3 regions of the Variovorax sp. 05N34 genome follow, and region 2 is predicted to be linked to each of the others. Evidence: predicted binding sites of a transcription regulator. Region 2 holds the regulator's gene; each other region holds the start of a gene.
The links. Region 2 encodes LexA, which represses DNA repair genes until DNA is damaged. Its sites were predicted from a motif close to ACTGTATNNNNATACAGT; they were not measured.

Region 1 (7,580 bases), 570 kb from region 2:
AGCCCGGCAGTCCGGGCGCGGGCGGTTGCCGCTCCGGCTGCGGCAAGGCGTGGACCTCGGCGAGCGTCAGCGCACGGGTTTTCTTGCCGCTGAGTTCAGGCATAGAGACCTTGCAAGTACCAGCGGACCTCGCCTTCGGCAAAGCAGGCGGTCGAGCGCTCGCGGAAGATCCACACCAGGCCGGCTTTGGGGCTTTCGGCGACGTAGTAGTCGCGCACTGCGGGTTGGCCGCCCTCTTCCACGCCGCCCCACCAGCCTGCTTCGACGCGCTGGGGGCCGATCAGCCTGCGCAGCGGTCCTTGGTAGCAGGGGCGCTCGCCATCCATCTCAAGAGGCAGCGGCTCCGGCAACAACCACCCCGGGTAGATGGACTCACCCCCAGGCTTCGCGCACTTCGTGTCGCTTTGCCTACCCCCTTGCAGGGGGCAACACTGGTGGACCGGCGGAGCCGGTTCCACGGTGTTTCTGGAAGGGCGCTGTTTTGGGGCTTGCAGGGCGGGTTGCCACACTTGCATGCGTTCGGGGCGGTGGTCGGGCTGTAGCTTGGGCACCAGGACTTGCTGGGGGCCCAGGCGTGCACTGAGGCGCTCGACCATTTCGTGGAGCTTGTCGCCCTTGCGGTTGTCTTCGGGCAAGAAGCTGGTGCTGGCGCCGGCCCAGGGATCGGTTTCGAGCGAACGCAGGCGCAGCCAGCTTGCGGGGGCGGCCAATGTGGTGAGCGCGAGTTTCTCGACCAGGAGCCGGCGCAGGTGCGCCATGTCCTGCGTGGGCTCGGCAGTGCGCACGGTGATGTTCTGGTGCGGCGGCAGGTTCACGCCGTTGAAGCGCTTGAGGTCGAGCGTCCATTCGAGTTCGAGCGCGCGTGCGCCGCGCTGGCGTGCGCGCAGCCAGATCTGCAGCCCCGCGAGGAGGCGGTTGGCCGACCACATGAGCTCGTTGGCGCCTTCGGCCAGCGCAGGCAGTTCGAGCTTCTGCTCGAAGACGTCGGGCAGGCTGAGCCACGCATGGCTTTCGGGACGCGAGCCCCAGGCGATGTCCAGCGCATTGCGCAAGCCGGTTCCAAAGCGCCGGGACAAGCCGCCGCGCGGCAAGGCGGCCACATCGCCCCAGGTGCGGCAACCCAGGCGCGCGAGCAGTTCGAGGTGCTCGTGCGCGGCGCTCAATGTGTCCAGTGGCAGGCCGGCGGGCATGTCGTCGGGCCGGCGTTCGCCGCGCACGAAAAGACGCAGCCGCGCCAAGGCCTCCAGGCTGGTCGCGCCCTGCGCTCCTTTCAGGGCCGCGTCGGGCGCAGGGTTGGCGCTGGCGAGTTGGCGCATCAGGCCCAGCCGACCGCCCCAGAGTCTTTCGCAGGCGGAGACTTCGAGCATCAGCGCTTCGTCCTGCCAGGCGACGTGCGGCGTGAATTGCAGCGCCCACCAGCCCAGGGCTTCGGTGGGCGGAAGGGGCGTGCCGGCTTGAGGTGGCCCAGCGGACTCAGGCAACCACTGCAAGGCGATCCAGTGCATGGCGTCCTTCCTTCCAGGCCTCGATGTGCACCACGGTGGCGGCATCGTGCGCCGGTGCCGTGCCCTGCTGTTGCAGGCGCAGCTTGCGTCGCAGCCGGGCGGCGGCGAGCAAGGCGCTCATGCGCTCGCTGCGTGCCGGCAGCATCACCGGCGCAGCGAGCGGCGGGCCGCGGCGCTTGAGGATGTGGAGTTCGATCTGGGCCGCATCGGCCTCGCTGCGCATGATCTGCAGCCGCAGCCGCGCCGGAGAGGCCGTTTGTGCCACCGTCCAGGGCCGGCAGACGAACAACACCGCATCGTGCTGCGCGGCAGCCAGCTGGAGCCGCCGCAATTCGCCGACCCGGGCCTGCGGCAACCAGGCCAGCACGGCGCCCACGTCAGCGCAGCGCAGCGCCTGCTCGCAGGCCCACAGCCGCGCGGCTGCGGCCTCGCTCCGGACCCACATCAGCGCCTCGGGCCTGAGGCCGTGCGCGGCCAGCGAGGCGCCGAAGGGCTCGCAGGGTGCGCCGATCAGCACCACCGGCCCGCCCCGCGCTTCCGCCGCCTGCACCAGACCGGGCAGCACCAGCTGCCAGAGCGGGTCTTCAGGCGCGGCCTGCAGCAGTTCCGTCATGGCGCCGACCGGCCAGCCGCCGCCCGGCAACTGGGCGTCCAGCGCAGCGTGGCCGGTCCCGATGACCTGCGCATCGGCGCTGCCGAGTTCGTCGGCATGCCAGACGCCGCGGCCGGCGCCAGCGGAAAAAGAGTCGAGGAAAGGAAGGCCCATGATCAAAAGGTGAATAACTGTATTTTCATCCAGTATTTTCGGCCCTGCAACCGGAAGGACAAAGGAGAAAAGAGAGACACTGGCGCGCCAAAAAGGAGATTTCTTCATGACTTCATCCCCGCAGCTTTCCCAGGCCGACAAGGCCAGGACCTTCCGCGCCCTCCACGAATCCACCGAGGGTTTCATCATTCCGAACCCCTGGGACGTCGGCACGGCGCACCTGCTCGCGGGGATGGGGTTCAAGGCATTGGCCACCACCAGCGCCGGCCTGGCTTTCTCGCTCGGCCGGCCCGACAACGCCATTTCGCGCGACCACGTGCTCACGCATCTTCGAAGTCTTTCGGCCATCGACCTGCCCGTGAGCGCCGACCTGGAAAACGGCTTTGGCGACGCCCCGGAGGAAGTCGCGCAGACCATTCGGCTCGCAGCCGAGGCGGGCGTCGTCGGTGGATCGATCGAGGACGCCACCGGCCGCGCCGACGATCCCATCTATGCCCGCGACCTTGCGGTGGAACGCATTCGCGCCGCCGCGGAAGCGGCCCGCGCGCAGCCCTTTCCCTTCACCCTCACCGCGCGCGCCGAAAACCATCTTCACGGGCGCAACGACCTGGTAGACACCATCGCGCGCCTGCAGGCCTACCAGGAAGCCGGCGCCGATGTGCTCTTTGCGCCCGGCCTGGTCACGCGCGAAGACATCTCCACCGTACTGCGCGAGATCGATCGCCCGCTGAATGTGCTGATGGGCCTGGGCGCCGTCACGCTCGACGCGAAGACGCTGTTCGGACTCGGCGTGCGCCGCATCAGCGTCGGCGGCTCGCTGGCGCGCGCCGCGATGGGCGCCTTCCTGAACGCCGCCAACGAGTTACGCGAGCACGGCACCTTCACCTACGCCAGCAAGGCGGTGAGCCATCGAGAAATCAACGCGATGTTCTCAGCGCATTGAACCGGCGATGACCGGGGCAACGGGCGATGATGGCCAATGACCTTCTCCTCACGCGCACCCAGTTGCTGCGGTTGGGCATCGCGCTCTGCGCCGGCGTCGCACTCCCTGGATTCGCGCAGCAAGGCAGATCGAAGATGAACACTCGCCCCATGCCCTCCACGAAGGAAGCCCTGCCGGTGGTCGGCTGCGGCACCTGGATCGGATTCGACCAGCGGCCCGGCACCGCCGCCTACCAGCAGCTTCCCGGCGTGCTCGAAGCGTTGTTCGCGGCCGGCGGAACCGTGATCGACAGTTCGCCGATGTACGGCCGCTCCGAAGAAACCACCGGCGAATTGCTGGCCGAATCGAAGCAGCGCGACAAGGCCTTTCTTGCGACCAAGGTCTGGACCTCGGGCCGCGAGGCCGGCATTGCGCAGATGGAGAAATCTTTCGAGCGGCTGCGCACCGAACGCATCGACCTGATGCAGGTGCACAACCTCGTCGACTGGAAAACCCATCTCGCCACGCTGCACGGCTGGAAGGACAAAGGCCGCGTGCGCTACATCGGCATCACGCACTACACCGAATCAGCGTACGGCGAAGTCGAAGCCGTGCTGCGTGCGCAGAAGCTCGATTTCTTGCAGATCAACTATTCGCTCGATGCGCAAGGCGCCGCGCAACGATTGCTGCCCCTGGCGGCCGAACGCGGCGTGGCGGTGATCGTCAATCTGCCTTTTGGTGGCGGCGGGCTGCTGCGCAGGCTGCGCGACAAACCCGTGCCAGTCTGGGCGACGGAGATCGGTTGCACGAGCTGGGCACAGGTGCTGATCAAGTTCGTGCTGAGCCATCCGGCCGTGACCTGCACCATTCCCGGCACCAGCCGAGCCGAGCACATGGCCGACAACGCGGCGGCCGGCACAGGGATCTTGCCGGACGCGGCATTCTGGAAAAAGAACCTGGCGTCGTTGCAGATCTAGGCACTGGGCTATCCGACGGATGGCAGCCAGAGATGCACCGTCGCAGCACACTCGAATTCCTCGCGCCTTTCAGGGGCTTGCCAATTGCCGAACATGTCCGTTGGGAGCGTCGCCGTTCCCTCCCCTTCGCAAACCAACTTCGCGGGAGCCAATCATCATGAATCATCGACATCAGCGAGAACGACAAAGCGGCAGGGAAGCGCGAGCGGCGTGCTGAAGATTGAATAGTCATGACATGACCATCCAATGGGACGAGCTCCGGGCCGCGTATGACGAGTGGCGCGCGGAGCGCGACAAGTACGACCGCTGGATGACGGTGCTGGCGGCCGCCGAGCCGTACGACAAGGCCGAGCTGCAGAAAGACATGGAAGAGCTCGATGCGAGGCACAAGGTCTTTCTGGAGAAGATCAGGCCGTTCGTCCGGTCGCTCGCCTAGTTTGCGATGAGCACGAGGATCGTCCAGTTCCTGGCCATCCTGATTGGCGCGCTCGCGCTGATTCCTTCAGGCGCGCACCTGGCTGCGCTTCCGAACAAGATCGGCCTTGACCAGTCGGAGTATTTTCTGGTCCAAGGCATCTATCGCGGCTGGTGGGTGCTCGGGCTGTTCTGGGTTGCGGCGCTCGTGGCGAACATCGTCCTGGCGATCGTCGTTCGCTCGCAAGCCGGACCGTTCTGGCTTGCGCTGTGCGCTGCAGCCTGCATCGTCGCCATGTTCGCGATCTTCGTCGCCTGGACCTTGCCCGCCAATCAAGCGACGCAGAACTGGACCGATGTCCCAGCCCATTGGGAGTCATTGAAACGCCAGTGGGAGTACTCCCATGCGGCAAATACGGCCATCGTGTTCATCGCTCTCTGCCTGGTTGCTGCGTCGGCGCTGTCCTGGCGGCAGGCGTGATGCCTATGCCGCCACCCACACCGTCTTGATGTTCACGAACTCCCTGATGCCGTAGCCCGACAGCTCGCGGCCATAGCCGCTGTCCTTCATACCGCCGAAGGGCAGCCTCGGATCGGAACGGACGGCGTCGTTGACGAACACGCATCCGGACTCGATCGACTCGGCCGCGATGCGCTCGCCGCGGCCCAGGTCGCGCGTGAAGATAGCGGCGCCAAGCCCGAACGAGGAGTCGTTGGCGGTGGCGATGGCCTCTTCCTCGTTGCGCACCGGAATGACCGCCGCTACAGGGCCGAACAGTTCCTCGTCGTAGGCCGGCATGCCCTTCGCAACATCGGTCAGCACGGTCGGCGGATAGTAGGCGCCCGGTCCCTCCGGAATCTTGCCGCCGAGCAGGCACCGCGCGCCGCGCTGCACGCTCTGCTCCACCTGCCGGTGCAGGGCCTCGCGCAAGTCGTGCCGCGCGAGCGGGCCGATTTCCGTAGCCATGTCCAGCGGATCGCCCTGCCGCGCCGCTTTCATTTTCTGCACAAAGCGCTGTTCGAACTCCTGCCGCACCGGCTCGACGACGACGAAGCGTTTGGCGGCGATGCAGCTCTGGCCGCCGTTGACCAGCCGGCCTTTGGTGCAGACGCTCGCGGCGAGCTCGATGTCCGCGTCTTCCAGCACCAGATAGGGGTCGCTGCCGCCCAGTTCGAGCACGGTCTTCTTCAGCATCTCGCCGGCCTTGCGCGCCACTGCGCTCCCGGCCGGGCCGCTGCCGGTCAGCGTGACCGCGCGCACCAGCGGATGCTCGATGGCCGCGTCGACCTGCGCACTGCCGATCAGCAGCGTTCGAAACAGGTGCTCGGGAAGGCCGGCTTCACGCAGGATCTGCTCGATCGCGAGCGCGCAGCCCGGCGTGTTCGATGCGTGCTTGAGCACCGCCGCGTTGCCGGCCATCAGCGCCGGAGCGGCGAACCGGAACACCTGCCAGAACGGAAAGTTCCAGGGCATCACGGCGAGCACAACACCCAACGGATTGAAGGTGACGAAACTCGCGCGCGCCTCCGTGTCGACCGGCTCACGCGCCAGCAGCCGCGCGGCGTTGTCGGCAAAGAATTCGCAGCAGCCGGCACACTTCTGCGCCTCGGCAATGCCGTCGCGCAACGGCTTTCCCATTTCGCGCGCCATCAGGCGGGCCCAGGTGTCGGACTTCGCGCGCAGTATCTTTGCCGCCTCACGCAGGCGCTGCGCACGCTGCTCGAACGATGTACCGCGCCAGGCCAGGAACGCCTGGTGCGTCTTGCCGATGATCTCGTCGACGGCAGCGCGCGACATCTGCGCACGCGTCTCGAGCTTTTCGCCGGTGGCGGGGTTCATGGATTCGATGGCCATGTGGCTGGGCTCCTTCCGGGTGAATGCAATGCGCCGGCCGGGCAGCGCCCGGTTACCTGCCGGCCTTGTGCGCGGCCCGTGTCCGAGCCGCCTTGCGCGCCGCTGCCGAGCGCTCTGCCGCGGTGCGCTCCTTGGACACGGCCTTTGCATGGCGGGCCAGCGCCGGCTTCGACGCCGCTGCCGGGCTCTCGTGCTGCAGGGCGCCGATGGTCGCGCGCGAGCGCTTGCGCGACACCTTGGCATCGGGCTTGCGGCCGGCTTCCAGCGCATGCTGCGCGCTGTGCCGCGTTTTCTCGGAAGCTTCACCCTTCTTGGGCGGAGGCAGGTCGACGCCGGCGCGCCGCGCCTTGGACAAGCCGATCGCGATGGCCTGCTCGGGCGAACGCGCCCCGTGCTTGCCTTCACGGATGTGCTCGATCTCTTCCCGAACGAACTCGCCGGCCTGCGTGGTCGGCGCCTTGCCTTCGCGCTTGTCGCGCCTGGCGCGCTCGATGGTTTTCTTCTCGGGCATGGTGGATCTCCTGCAGTTGGAGTTTCCGGAGCGGCGCGAAGGGCTTCGCACTCCGCTGCCACGAACGATCACTCTAGGCCGACGATCCGCGGCGCGTGTAGGGCGCCGCGAGCGCATCGGTGTAGGCCCCCAAGCTACCCGGGCCCGCAGCTCGGATCTACGCAAGAAAGCGCAGCAGCAGCGCGTTGACCTCGGCCGCGCGCTCGAATTGCACCCAGTGCCCGGCGTTTTCGACCACCGCACCTTCGCGCAACGGATGACCGGCAACGAGCTTCTCCACCAGAGGACGCGCGTCGGCCGTGACGTCGTGCTCGCCCCAAATCAGCAACTGCGGCCCGCCGATGGTCTCCAGTGCCGCCTGCAGCCCTCCGGAGAGCGAGATCTCCTTGCTGCGAAAACGCGTGCCGTGGCAGGAGATGTCATGAATGGCAAAGGCCAGCGCGTCGATGGCCGCCCTGTCGTGCAGCATCAGCGCGGCCAGGTTGTGCAGCAACGCGGCGCGTTCCTCGTCGCGATCCTCTGCGGCGCGCCAGTTGATCATCTCGACGGTCATGCGGCGCAGGGTGCCGTGCCCGCCGCTGCCCATGAGCACCAATCGCCGAATGCCGCCGCGCCGTTCGCCGAACTTCG
Region 2 (7,580 bases):
GGGCGAAACGCTCTGCGGCATCGGCCGACTCGACATCCGACCGCGATCCGGCAACGTCCGCGCAGCGCAAACCAAGCGCCTCGCCCGCACCTCGTCGCGCTGCCGTCGTTCAGGCGCCGGCCGCTTCGCGTGCTGTCAATGTGGCTCAGGCATCCCCGGCTGCTCAGCCGGCGAAGGCGGCACCCGTCGCCGCAGGACCTCGACTCCAGGTGGATGCGTTGGAGCCGGAGCCGGCAAAAGACGCAGGCCTGAAATCGACCAGCCGATTGAGCTTGCCGGCCGTCGAGGATCCAACTCGCCGGGCGGCGGCCGCCGCTCTCTGGGGTGCCCTGGATCCTGCCGCCGAGCAGGCCCGGCGCGATGCCCAGCGCGCCAAGGAAATGGATGCCACGCTAGCCGCTTTGCGCGATCAAACGGCGCAGAATCAGCGCGCACTGGCCGATATGCGGAGCGAACTGGCACAGGCACGGGAAAGCCAATATCGCAATCCGCTCGTCTACGCGCTGCTCCTCGCATTGTTGTTGGCTCTGGTCGGCATACTGCTGCTGTGGCGCATGTCGCGCAGGGCTGTGGCGCCCGCGTGGTGGGGTGATTCGGAATTGAAGCGCGGCGACCCGAAGCCAAAGCTCGGAGCGAAGCGCGTTCGGCGGCACGGCGGTTTGCTTGACGAAGATGAGGATTTGGACTCGGATCCCGATTCGGAGCCGCATGAGCAGCCGCGCAAGCGCAGCCTCGGCGTGTCGACTTTCGGTGCAAAGCCGCTTGCGGTACCTGATCACGCCGACAGTGATTTCGGCGAGCCGCCGCATCCCTCTCGCGCCTTGGAAAGCGTGCCGGCGCGGCTCGTCAATACCGAAGAACTTCTGGACGTGCAGCAGCAGTCGGACTTCTTCCTCTCGCTGGGCCAGCACGATCAGGCCATTGCGGTTTTGCGGGAGCACATCGAAGCCAACCCCGGCACCAGTGCGCTGGCGTACCTCGACCTTTTGCGGATCTACCATGCGCTCGGGCGCGAGGACGACTACGCCGGCGTCGCCGAAGAGTTCGAGCGGGCATTCAATGCCGACGTGCCCGCATTCGAGAATTTCACGGATACGGGCAAGGGCCTCGAACACTATCGAAGCGCCCTGGCGCGCATCGAATCGCAATGGCCTGCGCCGAGCACTTTGGCCTTTATCGAAGAACTGATTTTCCGAAAGCCCGGTGTCCACGAGGACGGGGCCTTCGATCTTGCCGCCTACCAGGAGCTTCTGCTGCTCTATTCCCTGGCCAAGGAAGTCATCGAACCCGCGAGCGCGCCGCCGGTCCTGGTGACGCCGCAGGCGTTTGCGGACACCTATGGGCATGATGGCGAGCTGACGGCGACTGCGCCTCTCGGCCCGGAAACGGAGCCGCCTGCAATAAAGGACGGTCCTGTCCTTCCGCCGTCGATCTATGGGTCGATCGACGAGCGTTTGCAACATGACACCGTGCTGATCCCGGATGCCGCGGCGACGCTGCCGGCGGACGTCGATGCTCCGGCGCCAACGCCAGAGAGGCCTCCGCTTGAACTCGATCTTGCCGAATTCGACAAAACGGCTTACGAGACGATGCCGACGCCGCTCGAGCAGCCCAAGGCGCCGCCAGCGCCTTCGACCGACCCGCATCTGATCGACTTCGAACTCTTCGATCCGAGCACCGAAGCGGAAATCGCCCCGCGCCCGATCATCAAGCGCTGAAAGCGGGGGCGCGCCGCTGCGCCTTTTCGACAGCGATGCTGAGCGCAATGGCAAAGAGCATCGTCGCAAAGCCAACCCAGCTCATCCATGCGGATTCGTCGTTAGCGAGGAGCCAGCCCCCGGCTGCTGCACCGATGGCCTGACCGATGTAGATCCCTGAACTGTTCAGTGCGACCGATCCAGGCGCAAGCGAAGGCTCGAGAGACACTAGGCGCGCCTGTTGCGCCGAATTGGTCGCGAAGCAGCCCAGTCCCCATGGCGTCAGCAGCAGCGCGAGCCATACCAGCGTGACGCCGAGCGGCCAGAGCAGCAAACTCAAAGCGATCAACGCTGTCGTCAGCAAGACCATGCGCGGTGGCCCCACACGGTCGATGTAGCGGCTGACGAGCACGTTGCCCACCACGCCGCAAGCACCGAACCAAGCCCACATGAGGCCCTGTTGAGTGGCGTTTGCACCCAGCTGCTGCTTGAGCAGCGGGGCGAAATAGCTGAACAAGACAAACTGCCCGGACCCCTGCAGCGCGGTGACGCACACCACACCCATCAGCAAAGGACTTTTGAACACACGGCCCCACGACTCGCGCGACAACGCAGCGGGTCGAATGCCGGAGGGCAGTTGCCGCCAGACCCAGATGGCGCTCACGAGCGACAACATCGAGATCAGCAGGAATGCGGGCCTCCACCCGAAATGGCCGCCTATCAGCGCGCCGATCGGAAGCCCCAGCACTGACGCCATCGACCATCCGAGAAAGACGAAAGTGACGGCACGCCCGCGCTGTTCGTTCGGCACCAGGAGACCGACACAAGCGGCTGCCTGCGGCGTGAAGATGGCTGGCGCCACCACCGTCAACATGCGGACGACAAGCAGTCCGACGAAGTTCGGCATCAGGGTCGCAACAAGATGCCCGCCCGCGTACCAGAGCATCGTGCAGGTCAGCAGCACGCGGCGATCCCACCCGGCGACGACGGCGGCAAGCAACGGAGCCCCGAGACACATCACGACCGCCGCGGCGGTGATCAACTGGCCGGCGGTTGCAGCGCTAACCTGCAGTGATGCACTGAGCTCATTGAGCGTTCCGGGCACGACCATCACGCCCGTGCCGATCACGAAGTTGCCAGCCAGCAGGGACCACAGCGCGGCCGACGGTGCCGACTGTCTCAACGCCGGACCTGCAGCGCGCCAGGATTGACGATGTTGGTCGGATTGCCCTTGATGAAGCTGACGACGTTGTCGAAGGCTTGCCCGAAGTACATCTCGTAGCTGTCTTGCTCGACATAGCCGATGTGTGGCGTGCAGATGCAGTTTTCGAGGCGGAGCAGCGCGTGGCCTTGCAGCGGCGGCTCGCTTTCGAACACATCAATGGCGGCGAGGCCAGGCCGACCACGATTGAGCGCAGCAAGAAGAGCGTCTTGCTCGACAAGCTCCGCGCGCGACGTGTTCACGAACAGCGCCGTCGGTTTCATGCGCGACAGGTCTTCTAGCGTCACAAGCCCGCGCGTCTCTTCCGTCAGCCTCAGGTGAACCGACAGGACATCGGCCGCGGCGAAGAAGGTGTCTCGGTCCGATGCGACCTGGAAGCCATCGGACCTTGCCTTGGCGCAGCTTTGCTCCCGGCCCCAGATGACCACCTGCATGCCGAAAGCCTGCCCATAGCGAGCGACCAATTGGCCGATGCGGCCATACCCCCAGATGCAGAGCGTCTTGCCCTTGAGCACCGAGCCCAGGCCGAAGTTCGGAGGCATCGACGCCGACTTGAGGCCCGACTGCTGCCAGGCGCCGTGCTTCAGGTTGCTGATGTATTGGGGCAGCCGGCGCATGGCGGCCATGATCAGGGCCCAGGTCAGCTCGGCCGGGGCCAGCGGCGAGCCCGAGCCTTCGGCGACGGCGATGCCGAACTCGGAACAGGCATTCACGTCGACGTGACTGCCGACGCGACCTGTCTGGGAGATGAGTCTCAGCTTCGGCAGCTTTTCGATGAGTTGCCTGGAGATGTTGGTGCGCTCACGGATCAACACAATCACTTCGGCATCCTTGAGGCGGACCGAGAGTTGCCCGATGCCCTTGACTGTGTTGGTGTAGACCTTGGCCGCATAAGCGTCGAGCTTGGCTGCGCACTTGAGCTTGCGCACCGCGTCCTGATAATCGTCGAGGATCACAATGTTCATGGCGTGCCATTGTGCCTCGCACCGCCCACGTGCTGTGTCGGCGCACTGCCTGGCCTCCGCTTATCTTGAACAATTTTGCGGCGAGAGCAGCGCGCTTGCGGGCTTCTCTGCCGTCAATGCAGATGAGCGCGAAGGCCTGGCGACGGGGGAGAGGCGGCGGCCTCGAGTGCTACGAGCCTGTCGAGCTCGGCGCATACGTCCGCCATGCGGCCGGAAATCACCACCCGGCCTGGATGGCGACCGGTTTGCTGGGCATCGACCATCCGCACGACTCGAAGCGGCCGTGCCGCCGAGCTCGGCGCATCCTCGCGAGTCGCCGGACTTTGGCGCAACCCGCAGCTTGGCCGAACCCCGACATAGCGCAAGCCCGCCGTGCTGATGTGGCTTGACCGACGCGTTGGCATCCATCGGCTGGCCAATGTCTGCAGAGGCGAGATCAGGTCGACGATGCTAAGAAGAGCGATTCCCATGTGAACTCCAGAAAAGTCAGAGATTGAACATAGGCAGGATTGCTTTCATTGGCCACGACAGGGTGATGGCACTACGCCATACGCCCGCCACCTGTCGCGGCCGTCAACGAGGCGAACACGGGTGCAGACCGAGTTCGCTTGCAGGATGGTCGAAGGGTTACATCAACATCGTGTTGCGGATCAGTCCGACAGCGAGGCCTTCGATCTCGAAGGGCTCACCCGGTTGAACAACGATGGTGGGGTAGTCAGGGTTTTCGGCGTGCAGTTCGATGACTTGCTTGTTGCGCTTGAGCCGTTTGACAGTGACCTCATCGCCCAGGCGGGCGACCACGATCTGGCCGTTGCGGGCTTCCTTCGTGGCCTGCACCGCCAGCAGATCGCCGTCCATGATGCCGGCGTCGCGCATGGACATCCCGCGCACCTTGAGCAGATAGTCGGGTTGCCGCTGGAACAGCGTGTTTTCGACATAGTAGGTTTGGTCGACGTGTTCTTGAGCCAGGATCGGCGAGCCGGCTGCCACTCGGCCGATCAGCGGCAGCGCGAGTTGTGCCATACCCGGAAGGGACAAGGAAAATTGGCTGTTTCGGGACTCGTTGAGCGCGCGCAATGCATCGCCCTTGAGGCGGATACCGCGCGACGTGCCACTGACGAGTTCAATCACCCCCTTGCGCGCGAGCGCCTGCAAATGCTCTTCGGCTGCGTTGGCAGACTTGAAGCCCAGTTCAGCCGCGATCTCTGCGCGAGTGGGAGGCGCACCGGTGCGCGCGATCGCGCTTTGGATCAAATCCAGAATCTGCTGCTGGCGGGCGGTAAGCTTGACTGCGAACTGCATGTGGGCTCCTGAAGGAACTGGCTGAATATCCAGTACCTGTATTTTTAACCAGTTTTCTGTGGTTGGCAAGTCATGAATGAAATCAAACAAGGCGACGAGCGCATCCGCAAGGTGATCGTGCTGGGAACAGGCGGCACGATCTCAGGCCGCGCCGAGTCTTCGGCCGACAACATCGGGTATACGGCCGGCCAAGTGGGCGTCGAGGAACTGCTGGGTGGAATCAAAGCGCCGGCTGGCGTGGAACTCGCGGCCGAACAGGTGGCGCAGATCGACAGCAAGGACATGAGTTTTGCAATCTGGCAGAAGCTCGCGCAGCGGTGTGTGCACTGGTTGGCGCAGCCCGATGTGTCAGGGCTCGTCATCACCCACGGAACCGATACGCTGGAGGAAACCGCGTATTTTCTGCATTCCGTCATTGCATCCGCATCGGTGAAACCTGTGGTGCTCACGTGCGCGATGCGGCCCGCCAGCGCGCTGGTGCCGGACGGTCCGCAGAATGTGCGCGACTCCATCGTCGTTGCGTCCACCCAGGGCGCGCGCGGTGTCGTGGCCGTCTGCGCCGGGGCCATGCACGGTGCGGTCGACGTCCAGAAGGTGCACACGTACCGGCTCGATGCCTTCGCCTCCGGCGATGCCGGACCGTTGGGTTACGTCGAGGAGGGGAGTGTTCGACTAGTGCGGACATGGCCGGCCCCCGCGCCAGCCGCCCACGAGGTCTTCAGTCGCGTGGTTGCCGCGCGCAAGTGGCCGCGCGTCGAGGTCCTGATGAGCCATGCGGATGCGCGCGGCAGCATCGTCGATGCCTTGGTGCGAGAGCGTGAGTTGGGGTCATCCGAAGTGCTTGATGGGCTCGTGCTTGCCGCCACCGGAAACGGAACCCTGCATCACGCCCTGGAAGCCGCTGCTTTGCGGGCTCAGGCCGCGGGCGTGTCGGTCGTCCGCGCTACGCGCTGTGCGCAGGGGCGCATCTTGCCAAGACAGAACGAGCTTCTTCGGGATGCAGGCGCACTGACGCCGGTCAAGGCGCGCATCGAGCTCGTGCTGGAGCTGCTGGCGGGGCGGCCATCGCCATGAAGATCAGGAGCTCAGTGCAGCCAGCGCGCGCTGAGTGATGTCGTCCACCGTTCCGACACCGCTGATGGAGCGGTACTTGGGTGCCGCAGCCGGGTCGGATTTGGCCCACTGCGAGTAGTAGTCGACCAGCGGCCGCGTCTGCTGGCTGTAGACCTCGAGCCGCTTGCGAACCGTCTCTTCCTTGTCGTCTTCTCGCTGGATCAAGTCTTCGCCCGTCAGGTCGTCCTTGCCGATGACCTTGGGCGGATTGAACTTCACGTGGTAGGTGCGGCCAGACGCCGGGTGTGAGCGGCGACCGCTCATGCGTTCGATGATGTCGGAAAAAGGAACGTCGATTTCAAGCACGTAGTCGAGCTTGACGCCGGCCGAGCGCATCGCTTCGGCTTGGGGGATCGTCCGTGGAAAGCCGTCGAAGAGAAACCCTTGGGCGCAATCGGGCTGCGCGATGCGTTCCTTGACGAGGTTGATGATGAGATCGTCGCTCACCAGCGCGCCCGATGCCATGACGGACTGTGCCTGCAGGCCAAGCGGCGTACCGGCCTTGACCGCGGCGCGAAGCATGTCGCCGGTCGAGATTTGGGGAATGCCGTATTTCTGGCAAATGAAGGCCGCTTGCGTGCCCTTGCCCGCACCCGGGGCGCCCAGCAAAATCAGTCTCATGGTGTCCTCGGAAGGTTTTTCGATTTATGTCGCGCCATGCTGCCTCCCATAGGATTTCCCAGGCGGAATTGCGGCGAGGATAGCATGCGCTCCCCCCGCTAAAACGAAGCTAGCCAGCAGCGAGAAGGGCGCGAACTCGCGCGAGATCCTCTGGCGTATCGATCCCGGGGCCGGGAGCATCCGAGGTGATGTGGACAGCGATGCGATGACCATGCCAGAGCGCTCGAAGTTGTTCGAGGGCTTCGGTGGTTTCGACGGGCGCAGGAGGCAGGCCCGGAAACTGCCGGATGAATCCAGCGCGGTAGCCGTAGATGCCGATGTGCCTCAAGGCCGGCGGCGACGTCGGCACTGCTTTCGGCCCCAGCGCCGCGAAGCCGTCGCGCCACCAGGGGATTGGGGCTCGGCTGAAGTAGAGCGCATAGCCCTTGGCGTCGAGCACGGTCTTGACCACGTTGGGATTGGCGAATTCCTCGGGCGAATCGATCGCGTGCGCCGCGGTGCTCATCGCTGCGTCGGGATGGTCCGCCAGAGTTCGTGCGACCGCGTCGATCAACGTCGGCTCGATCAACGGTTCGTCGCCTTGCACGTTCACGACGATGGCGTCGTCCGCGAGGCCGAGCTGCGCGCACGCCTCGGAAAGGCGATCGCTTCCGCTGGCGT
Region 3 (7,580 bases), on a different contig from region 2:
GGGTCTTGGTCTTGTCGACCGGCTTCAGGTCGAACCGTGGCGGAATCACCGGCAGGTTCGCGAAGCTCCATTTGCCGCGCTTGACGTCGAACTCCTCGGGCGCCTGGATTTCGACCAGGTGGCCCACCGCACTCGTCACGACATACTTTTCGTTTTCGAAGTGCTCCTCGTGCTTGTCGAATTTGCCGGCCACGGGCGTGAGCGCGCGCACGATGTCCTGGGCCACCGACGGCTTCTCTGCAATCACCAAAGTCTTCATTGACAAGTCATCCTTACAATCTGGCGCTTCTCGCGTGCGCACGCGCACGCGCATGCGTACATATTCAAACTATCAGACTTCGCCGATGCCTTCCAAGTCCCCTGTTTCCAGCGGCCGTCGCATTCAGACTCGGCGCTCGGCCGTCCATGGCAACGGCGTCTTCGCCGTGCAGGATATCGCGGAGGGCGAGACGCTCATCGAATACAAGGGCGAAGTCATCACGTGGAAGGAAGCGCTGCGCCGCCATCCGCATGACCCGGCCCAGCCCCATCACACGTTCTACTTTCATATCGATGACGGCCATGTGATAGATGGCGGCGTCAAGGGCAATGCGGCGCGCTGGATCAATCACTCCTGCGACCCAAGCTGCGAGGCCGACGAACAGGACGGCCGTGTCTTCATCAAGGCGCTGCGCAATATCGCCGCCGGCGAAGAACTGAGCTACGACTACGGCCTTGTCATCGACGAACCCTATACAGAAAAGCTGAAGGCGGACTTCCCGTGCTGGTGCGGCTCGGAGAATTGCCGAGGCACTCTGCTGGCGCCGAAAGGCGGTGGCAAGGGCAAGAAGAAGGACAAGGGCGCCAAGAAGAACGCGAAGAACGCCAAGAACGCGAAGAACGTCAAGGACGCCAAGACAAAAAGCGCCGCGAAGAAGAAGGACAAACCCGAGAAGCCAGGGAAGGGCAAGGCGCGCAAGGATCCGAAGAAGCAAAAGGCCAAGTCCAACAAGGGCTGAACATGGCTGCACGCTGGTTCGAAGACGAGATCGCGCACGCACTGGCAGAGTCGCTGCCGGGCCTGAAGGTGGAAGTCGTTGCCGAGATCGACTCCACCAGCAGCGAATTGATGCGCCGAGCGCGCGATGGACGCCGGTCTCCCATGCTTCTGGTGGCCGAACGGCAGACTGCCGGCCGGGGGCGTTTGGGCCGCAACTGGCAAAGCGCGCAAAGCACGGGCGAGCCTGCATCACTGACCTTCTCGCTCGGGCTGCCCTTGGCACCGCGAGACTGGTCGGGCCTGTCGCTTGCCGTTGGCGTGAGCGTTGCCGAAAGCCTGGACCCTTCAAATGCGGCGGGGCTCGCGCTGAAATGGCCCAACGACCTATGGGTCGGCGACCGCAAGCTCGGCGGCATCCTCATCGAAACCGCGTTGCTCACTCCCGACGCGGCCGAGCGCTATCTGGTGATCGGCATCGGGATCAACATCGGTCCGCGCGAGGCGGCCGGATTCAGCACCGCACCAGCCTGGCTCCAGGAGTGGCAGCCGCTTGCCAAAGCCGGAGAGGTGCTTCGCGAGATCGTGGTGCCGCTGGTGCACAGCGTCCGCGAATTCGACGAACGAGGCTTCGTGCCTTTTGCGTCGCGGTTCGCAGCGCGCGACATTCTTCGTGGCCGCGATGTGTGCCTGAGCGACGGCACCGAGGGCCAGTGCGAAGGCGTCGGCTGGGGCGGTGAGCTGTTGGTGCGGACAGCCGACGGCATGAAGACCATCACCAGCGCTGAAGTCAGCGTGCGGCCTGCTCGTCCGTCCCGATGAAAGTGCGCCTCTTGGTGGTGGCGTTGCTATTGGCCAACTTGGGCTACTACGCGTGGTCGCACGGTGGGCTTGCTGTCTTCGGTGCCAAGCCGGCGCGCTTCGATGAGCGCGAACCTCAGCGTCTGCAGCAGCAAGTGCGACCGCAATTGCTCGAAATTCGCAAGAACGCCGCGAGCACAGCCCTTTAGCTGCTCAAGCGAACGGCGTGCCGTTCACTTTCGTTTCCGTCGAAACGCAGGCTGACGAGCGTGCCTGGTGGATGCTGTCCCGGATGCGCGTCTTCCAGTCGCACCGTCGCAAAGTGCTGGCGTGCAATCTCCCGCACGATGGGCAGACCAAGTCCTGAGCCGTCCGCCTCGTTGCCGAGCACACGGTAGAAGGGCTCGAACACCAGCTCGCGCTCGCTCTCCGCAATGCCCGGGCCGTTGTCCTCGACTTGCACGACGACGATCCGGCCGAAAGGATCCGCCAGCACTCGCGCAGTGATCACCCCTGGGCGCTCGGGCGCCGAGGGCGTGTAGTTGATGGCGTTGTCGAGCAGGTTTCGGATCAGTTCCTTGAGCAGGGTCGGATTGCCGTCGATCCCCACCCCCGGTGCGCCCGGCTCGGCGCCCTCATAGCCGAGGTCGATGCGCTTGTCGATCGCCCGGGGTACGGCCTCGCGCACGACCTCGATGGTGAGCCGTGCGAGGTCGCAGGGCTGGCGGCCGATGTTGGCGCCGCTGCTTTCCGCGCGCGCGAGCGACAGGAGCTGATTGACCGTGTGCGTCGCACGCACGCTGGCACGGCCGATTTGCTTGAGCGACTGCTTCAGTTCGTCCGCATTGGCGCCTTCGCGCTGTGCAAGATCGGCCTGCATGCGAAGTCCTGCGAGGGGCGTCTTCAGCTGGTGAGCTGCATCGGCAAGAAAGCGCTTTTGCGTGCCGATCGAATCGTTGAGCTTGCTCAGGAGATCGTTCACCGACAGGACCAACGGCACGACTTCGAGCGGCACCGAGGATTCGTCCAACGGACTCAGGTCTCCAGGCCGGCGCTCGCGAATGCGCGCCTCGACCACCGACAGCGGTTTGATGCCGCGCACGAGCGCCAACCAGATCAGAAGCACCGCCAGCGGAAGGATCGCGAACTGCGGCAACAGTACGCCCTTGATGATTTCTGTGGCGAGCACCGACTGCTTCTCGCGCGTCTCGGCCATCTGAAGCAACGCCACCGGTGTGTCGGGGCTGCTGCCGGCTATCCAGAGCGAGGCCACCCGAACCTGTCGCCCATGGATGTCGCTGCTGCTCAGGTACACCGCGCCGGGTGTTGGCGGATCGTCGCTGGACGGAAAGGGCACGTCCGGATCGCCGCTCAGCAGCGTGCCGTGCGCATCGAGCAACTGGTAATAGACGCGGTCGACGTCATCACCACCCAGGATCTCGCGTGCCGGCTGCGGCAGCACGAACTTGACGCGCCCTTGATCGACCTCGACCATGCGCGCCAGCGTCTGGATATTGGATTCGAGTGCGCGGTCGAAGGGCGCGTTGGCAATGCCCTGCGCAACCAGCCAGGTGACCCCGATGCTGACCGGCACCAGCAGCAGGAGCGGCGTGAGCATCCAGTCGAGGATCTCGCCGAAGAGAGAGCGCTGCGCGCGCTGGAAGAGCTTCACGCTCGCCCCCAGGCTTGCCCACTTCGTGTGGCCGCCCACCCCCTGCCGGGGGCAACACCAGCGGCCCGGCGGAGCCGGTTCCGCGGTGTTTCACCAATGGGCCTGGCTGCGCAGGCCATTGACGTCAGGGCGCCATGGGGCATCAGGAGGGGATTTTTTCGAGGCAGTAGCCGAGGCCGCGGACGGTGGCGATACGCACCGGGCCCTTCTCGATTTTCTTGCGCAAGCGGTGGATATAGACCTCGATCGCGTTGAGGCTGACTTCCTCGCCCCATTCGCACAGGCGTTCGACCAGTTGATCCTTGCTCACCAGCCGCCCGGCGCGCTGGAGCAGCACTTCGAGAAGGCCCAGTTCGCGCGCCGACAGTTCGATCATCTTGCCGTCGATGGTCGCAACGCGGCCGGCCTGGTCGTAGACCAGCGGACCGTGCTTGATGGCGTTGCTCGTGCCGCCCATGCCGCGGCGCGTGAGCGCACGCACGCGTGCTTCCAGTTCCTGCAGCGAAAAGGGCTTGGCCATGTAGTCGTCCGCGCCGTAGTCGAGGCCCTTGACTCTTTCCTCGACGCTGTCGGCTGCGGTCAGCACCAGTACCGGCAGTTGCGAGCCGCGTGCGCGAAGTCGCTTGAGAATCTCCAGGCCATGCATATTGGGCAGGCCGAGATCGAGAATGAGTAGATCGAACTCGCTGTTCGTCATCAATGCGGCGTCGGCCTGCGAGCCGGTCGCCACATGATCGACCGCCGAGCCGGAAGTTCGCAGGCTTCGCAGCAGCGCATCGGCCAGCACCTGGTCATCTTCCGCAATCAGTATTCGCATCCCAGCCTCCAGACATCGCAGCTTGCACCGGCCGCCGCCCTATCGGGAATTCTAGGACGCGGCATAGGCTTCGAGTCCGATGGTTACCACGGTGGCGACGTCATCGCCGACGCTCGCCCGGAACTCTGCTTCGGCCTGTGCGACCGCGTTTCGAAATGCCTGGAGCCATGCCAGCCCATCCGAGGTGAACATCACGCGGCGCGCGCGTGCGTCGAGTGGATCCGCGCTGCGGGTCACGAGGCCCCACGCCTCGCATTGGTCGACCAGCGTGCCCATGGCCTGCTTGGTCATTCCTGCTCGCTCGGCGAGCTCCGTGAGGCGCGAGCCTTCGCGCGCCAGATGCCGCGTGATGTGGATATGGGCCGCGCTCACCTGCGCCCGTGCCGCGAGATTGGAAAGCGCCAGCGGCACGTCCGCGTCGTGGGCCATCAATGCGAGAACGCGTTCATCGAAGCGGCGCATGGCGTGGCCCAGAAGCCGGCCCAGGTGGGTTTGCCGCCAGGCATCGTGGTCGATGGGAAAAATCATGTCATTCATGCCGGACGATAGTAAACCAAACTGACCAAAAAACACGAGATCGACCGCGAATCAACCTCTACACTACTGTTCAAGCATCCAGCCTGTGATTAAAAGCAGAGTGGATGAATCCAACACAACCCGTTGATATTCAAGGAGTTTTTACATGGACGCAATCGTCAAGGGCACAAGTATTTCGGCCCCCAACAGCGAAAAAGCCAAGGCTCTGCAGGCCGCGCTGGCCCAAATCGAAAAGCAGTTCGGCAAGGGCACGATCATGCGTCTGGGCGAGGGCGAAGCGCTCGAAGACATCCAGGTGGTCTCCACCGGCTCGCTGGGTCTGGACATCGCGCTTGGCGTCGGCGGCCTGCCGCGCGGCCGGGTGATCGAGATCTACGGTCCGGAATCCTCGGGCAAGACCACGCTCACGCTCCAGGTCATCGCCGAAATGCAGCGCCAGGCCGGCACCTGCGCCTTTGTCGATGCCGAGCACGCACTTGACGTGCAATACGCCCAGAAGCTCGGCGTGAACCTGTCCGACCTGCTCATCAGCCAGCCCGACACCGGCGAGCAAGCTCTCGAAATCGTCGATTCACTGGTGCGCTCCGGCGCGGTCGACCTGATCGTGGTCGACTCGGTCGCCGCGCTCACGCCCAAGGCCGAAATCGAAGGTGAAATGGGCGACTCCCTGCCTGGCCTGCAGGCTCGCCTCATGAGCCAGGCGCTGCGCAAGCTCACGGCCACCATCAAGAAGACCAACTGCATGGTCATCTTCATCAACCAGATCCGCATGAAGATCGGCGTGATGTTCGGATCGCCCGAAACCACCACCGGCGGCAACGCCCTGAAGTTCTACGCCTCCGTGCGCCTCGATATCCGCCGCATCGGAACCATCAAGAAGGGCGACGAGGCGATCGGCAACGAAACCAAGGTCAAGGTGGTCAAGAACAAGGTCTCGCCGCCCTTCAAGACCGCGGAGTTCGACATCCTGTTCGGCGAAGGCATCAGCCGCGAAGGCGAGATCATCGACATGGGCGTGACCGCCAAGATCGTCGACAAGTCAGGCGCCTGGTACGCCTACAACGGCGAAAAGATCGGGCAAGGCCGCGACAACGCGCGTGAGTTCCTGCGCGAAAACCGCGAGCTGTCGCGCGAGATCGAGAACAAGGTGCGCGAATCGCTCGGCATTCCGCTGCTTCTGGCCGAGACACCCGACGCGTCGGCGGAAAAGGCTGAGAAGCCCGAAAAAGCAGAGAAGGCCGAGAAAGCCGAGAAGGCAGGGAAGTAGGGCGGCTCCTCCGCAGCAGCGCTCGCCCGACGCGGCGGGCGCGGTTATGAACCGCAGCGATCATTCATGCCATGGCCTTTGCCGCACCATCCCTCAAGGGCCGCGCGCTTCGCCTGTTGAGCCAACGTGAGCATTCACGCGCGGAGCTCGAACGCAAGCTCGCCAAGTACGAAGAGCAGCCGGGCGAGCTGTCACTCGCGCTCGACGAGCTGACCGCCAAGGATTTCATCAGCGAGGCGAGGGTGGTGCAGTCGGTTCTGCATCAGCGTGCCGCAAGGCATGGCGCTGCCCGAGTGCGCCAGGAATTGCTTCACAAGGGCATCGCACCCGAAGCAGTCGCGGAGGCTGTCGCGAGCCTGCAGGGCAGCGAGCTGGACCGCGCCCGCGAAGTCTGGCGACGCCGCTTCGATGCGCTCCCGCAGGACGCAACGCAACGCGCGAAGCAGACGCGATTCTTGCTGGCGCGCGGATTCTCCGGCGCCGTGGTCTCCAGGGTGTTGCGCTACGACCCGGACGAGTGAGCCGCCGCGCCGGGAGGCTGCAAAGCCAGGATCGGTTCAGATCCCCAGCATCAGCTTCAGGTTCTGGACCGCCGCACCGCTAGCGCCCTTGCCCAGGTTGTCGAGCCGGGCGATGACGACGGCGTGCCGATGGTCTTCATTCGGGAACACGCGGATCTCGAGCTGATTGGTGTCATTGAGGGCCAGCGGATCGAGCTTGCCATCCGAGCTCGGCGGCAACACCTTCACGAACTGCTCCGGCGTGTTGCTCTTGGCGTAGTGCGAGGCGAGAGCGTCGTGCAGGTCGCTCGCCTTCGGGCGGCCGGGCAGGTCATCGAGGTGCAGCGGCAACTGGACCAGCATGCCTTGCTTGAAGTTGCCCACTGCGGGAATGAACACGGGCCGGCGGGTCAGGCCGGTGTATTTCATGATCTCGGGGATATGCTTGTGCTTGAGTCCGAGCGCATAGGTTTCGAAAGCCGGCGCGGCGCCTGCTTCGTACGCTTCGATCATGGTCCGACCGCCGCCGGAATAGCCGCTGACCGAGGGCAGGGCGATCGGGAACCCGGGTGGAAGCAGTCCGGCGTCCACCAGCGGGCGAACGATCGCGATGGCGCCCGTCGCGTAGCAGCCCGGATTGGCGACGCGCTCGGCCTTGGCGACGGCGTCCTTCTGGCCGGCCACCAGCTCTGGAAATCCGAACACCCAGCCTTCCGCCGTACGGTGCGCGGTAGAGGCGTCGATGATCTTGGGACGGCGGCCTTCGAGTTGATCGATCAAGGCCACTGATTCACGTGCGGCGTCGTCGTGCAGGCAGAGCACCACGAGATCGACGCCTGCCATCAGCTCACGCTTTGCGGCGACGTCTTTTCGGAGCTCAGGGGCGATGCTCACGAGTTCGATGTGCGGCATCGACTGGAGCCGCTCGCGGATCTGCAGGCCGGTCGTGCCGGCTTCGCCATCAATGAAGACCTTGGGCATGGGAGGGCCTCGAAAAAGCTCTGACGTCT

Region 1: imuA (translesion DNA synthesis-associated protein ImuA) is a predicted target of LexA. The motif match lies at 2,288-2,305, and genes of this name have one in related genera.
Region 3: recA (recombinase RecA) is a predicted target of LexA. The motif match lies at 4,869-4,886, and genes of this name have one in related genera.

What each region holds. Positions count from the first base shown of each region.
Region 1 covers NZ_JBFTNI010000001.1:684,019-691,598, forward strand. Annotated here, with positions in the region: gene AC1DMA_RS03305 (error-prone DNA polymerase) at 1-103, opposite strand, end outside; gene AC1DMA_RS03310 (Y-family DNA polymerase) at 96-1,505, opposite strand; gene imuA (translesion DNA synthesis-associated protein ImuA) at 1,474-2,271, opposite strand; gene AC1DMA_RS03320 (isocitrate lyase/PEP mutase family protein) at 2,378-3,214, shown strand; gene AC1DMA_RS03325 (aldo/keto reductase) at 3,244-4,170, shown strand; gene AC1DMA_RS03330 (hypothetical protein) at 4,406-4,606, shown strand; gene AC1DMA_RS03335 (DUF1772 domain-containing protein) at 4,613-5,065, shown strand; gene AC1DMA_RS03340 (NAD-dependent succinate-semialdehyde dehydrogenase) at 5,069-6,439, opposite strand; gene AC1DMA_RS03345 (DUF6496 domain-containing protein) at 6,492-6,950, opposite strand; gene AC1DMA_RS03350 (alpha/beta fold hydrolase) at 7,108-7,580, opposite strand, start outside.
Region 2 covers NZ_JBFTNI010000001.1:116,387-123,966, forward strand. Annotated here, with positions in the region: gene AC1DMA_RS00640 (tetratricopeptide repeat protein) at 1-1,718, shown strand, start outside; gene AC1DMA_RS00645 (MFS transporter) at 1,708-2,880, opposite strand; gene AC1DMA_RS00650 (D-2-hydroxyacid dehydrogenase family protein) at 2,877-3,884, opposite strand; gene lexA (transcriptional repressor LexA) at 4,512-5,186, opposite strand; gene AC1DMA_RS00660 (asparaginase) at 5,259-6,260, shown strand; gene adk (adenylate kinase) at 6,264-6,920, opposite strand; gene kdsB (3-deoxy-manno-octulosonate cytidylyltransferase) at 7,030-7,580, opposite strand, start outside.
Region 3 covers NZ_JBFTNI010000005.1:140,844-148,423, reverse strand. Annotated here, with positions in the region: gene AC1DMA_RS15355 (DNA topoisomerase III) at 1-259, opposite strand, end outside; gene AC1DMA_RS15350 (SET domain-containing protein) at 345-998, shown strand; gene AC1DMA_RS15345 (biotin--[acetyl-CoA-carboxylase] ligase) at 1,001-1,798, shown strand; gene AC1DMA_RS15340 (sporulation protein) at 1,795-1,986, shown strand; gene AC1DMA_RS15335 (sensor histidine kinase N-terminal domain-containing protein) at 1,983-3,449, opposite strand; gene AC1DMA_RS15330 (response regulator) at 3,592-4,266, opposite strand; gene AC1DMA_RS15325 (MarR family winged helix-turn-helix transcriptional regulator) at 4,318-4,803, opposite strand; gene recA (recombinase RecA) at 4,949-6,070, shown strand; gene recX (recombination regulator RecX) at 6,142-6,591, shown strand; gene argC (N-acetyl-gamma-glutamyl-phosphate reductase) at 6,628-7,551, opposite strand.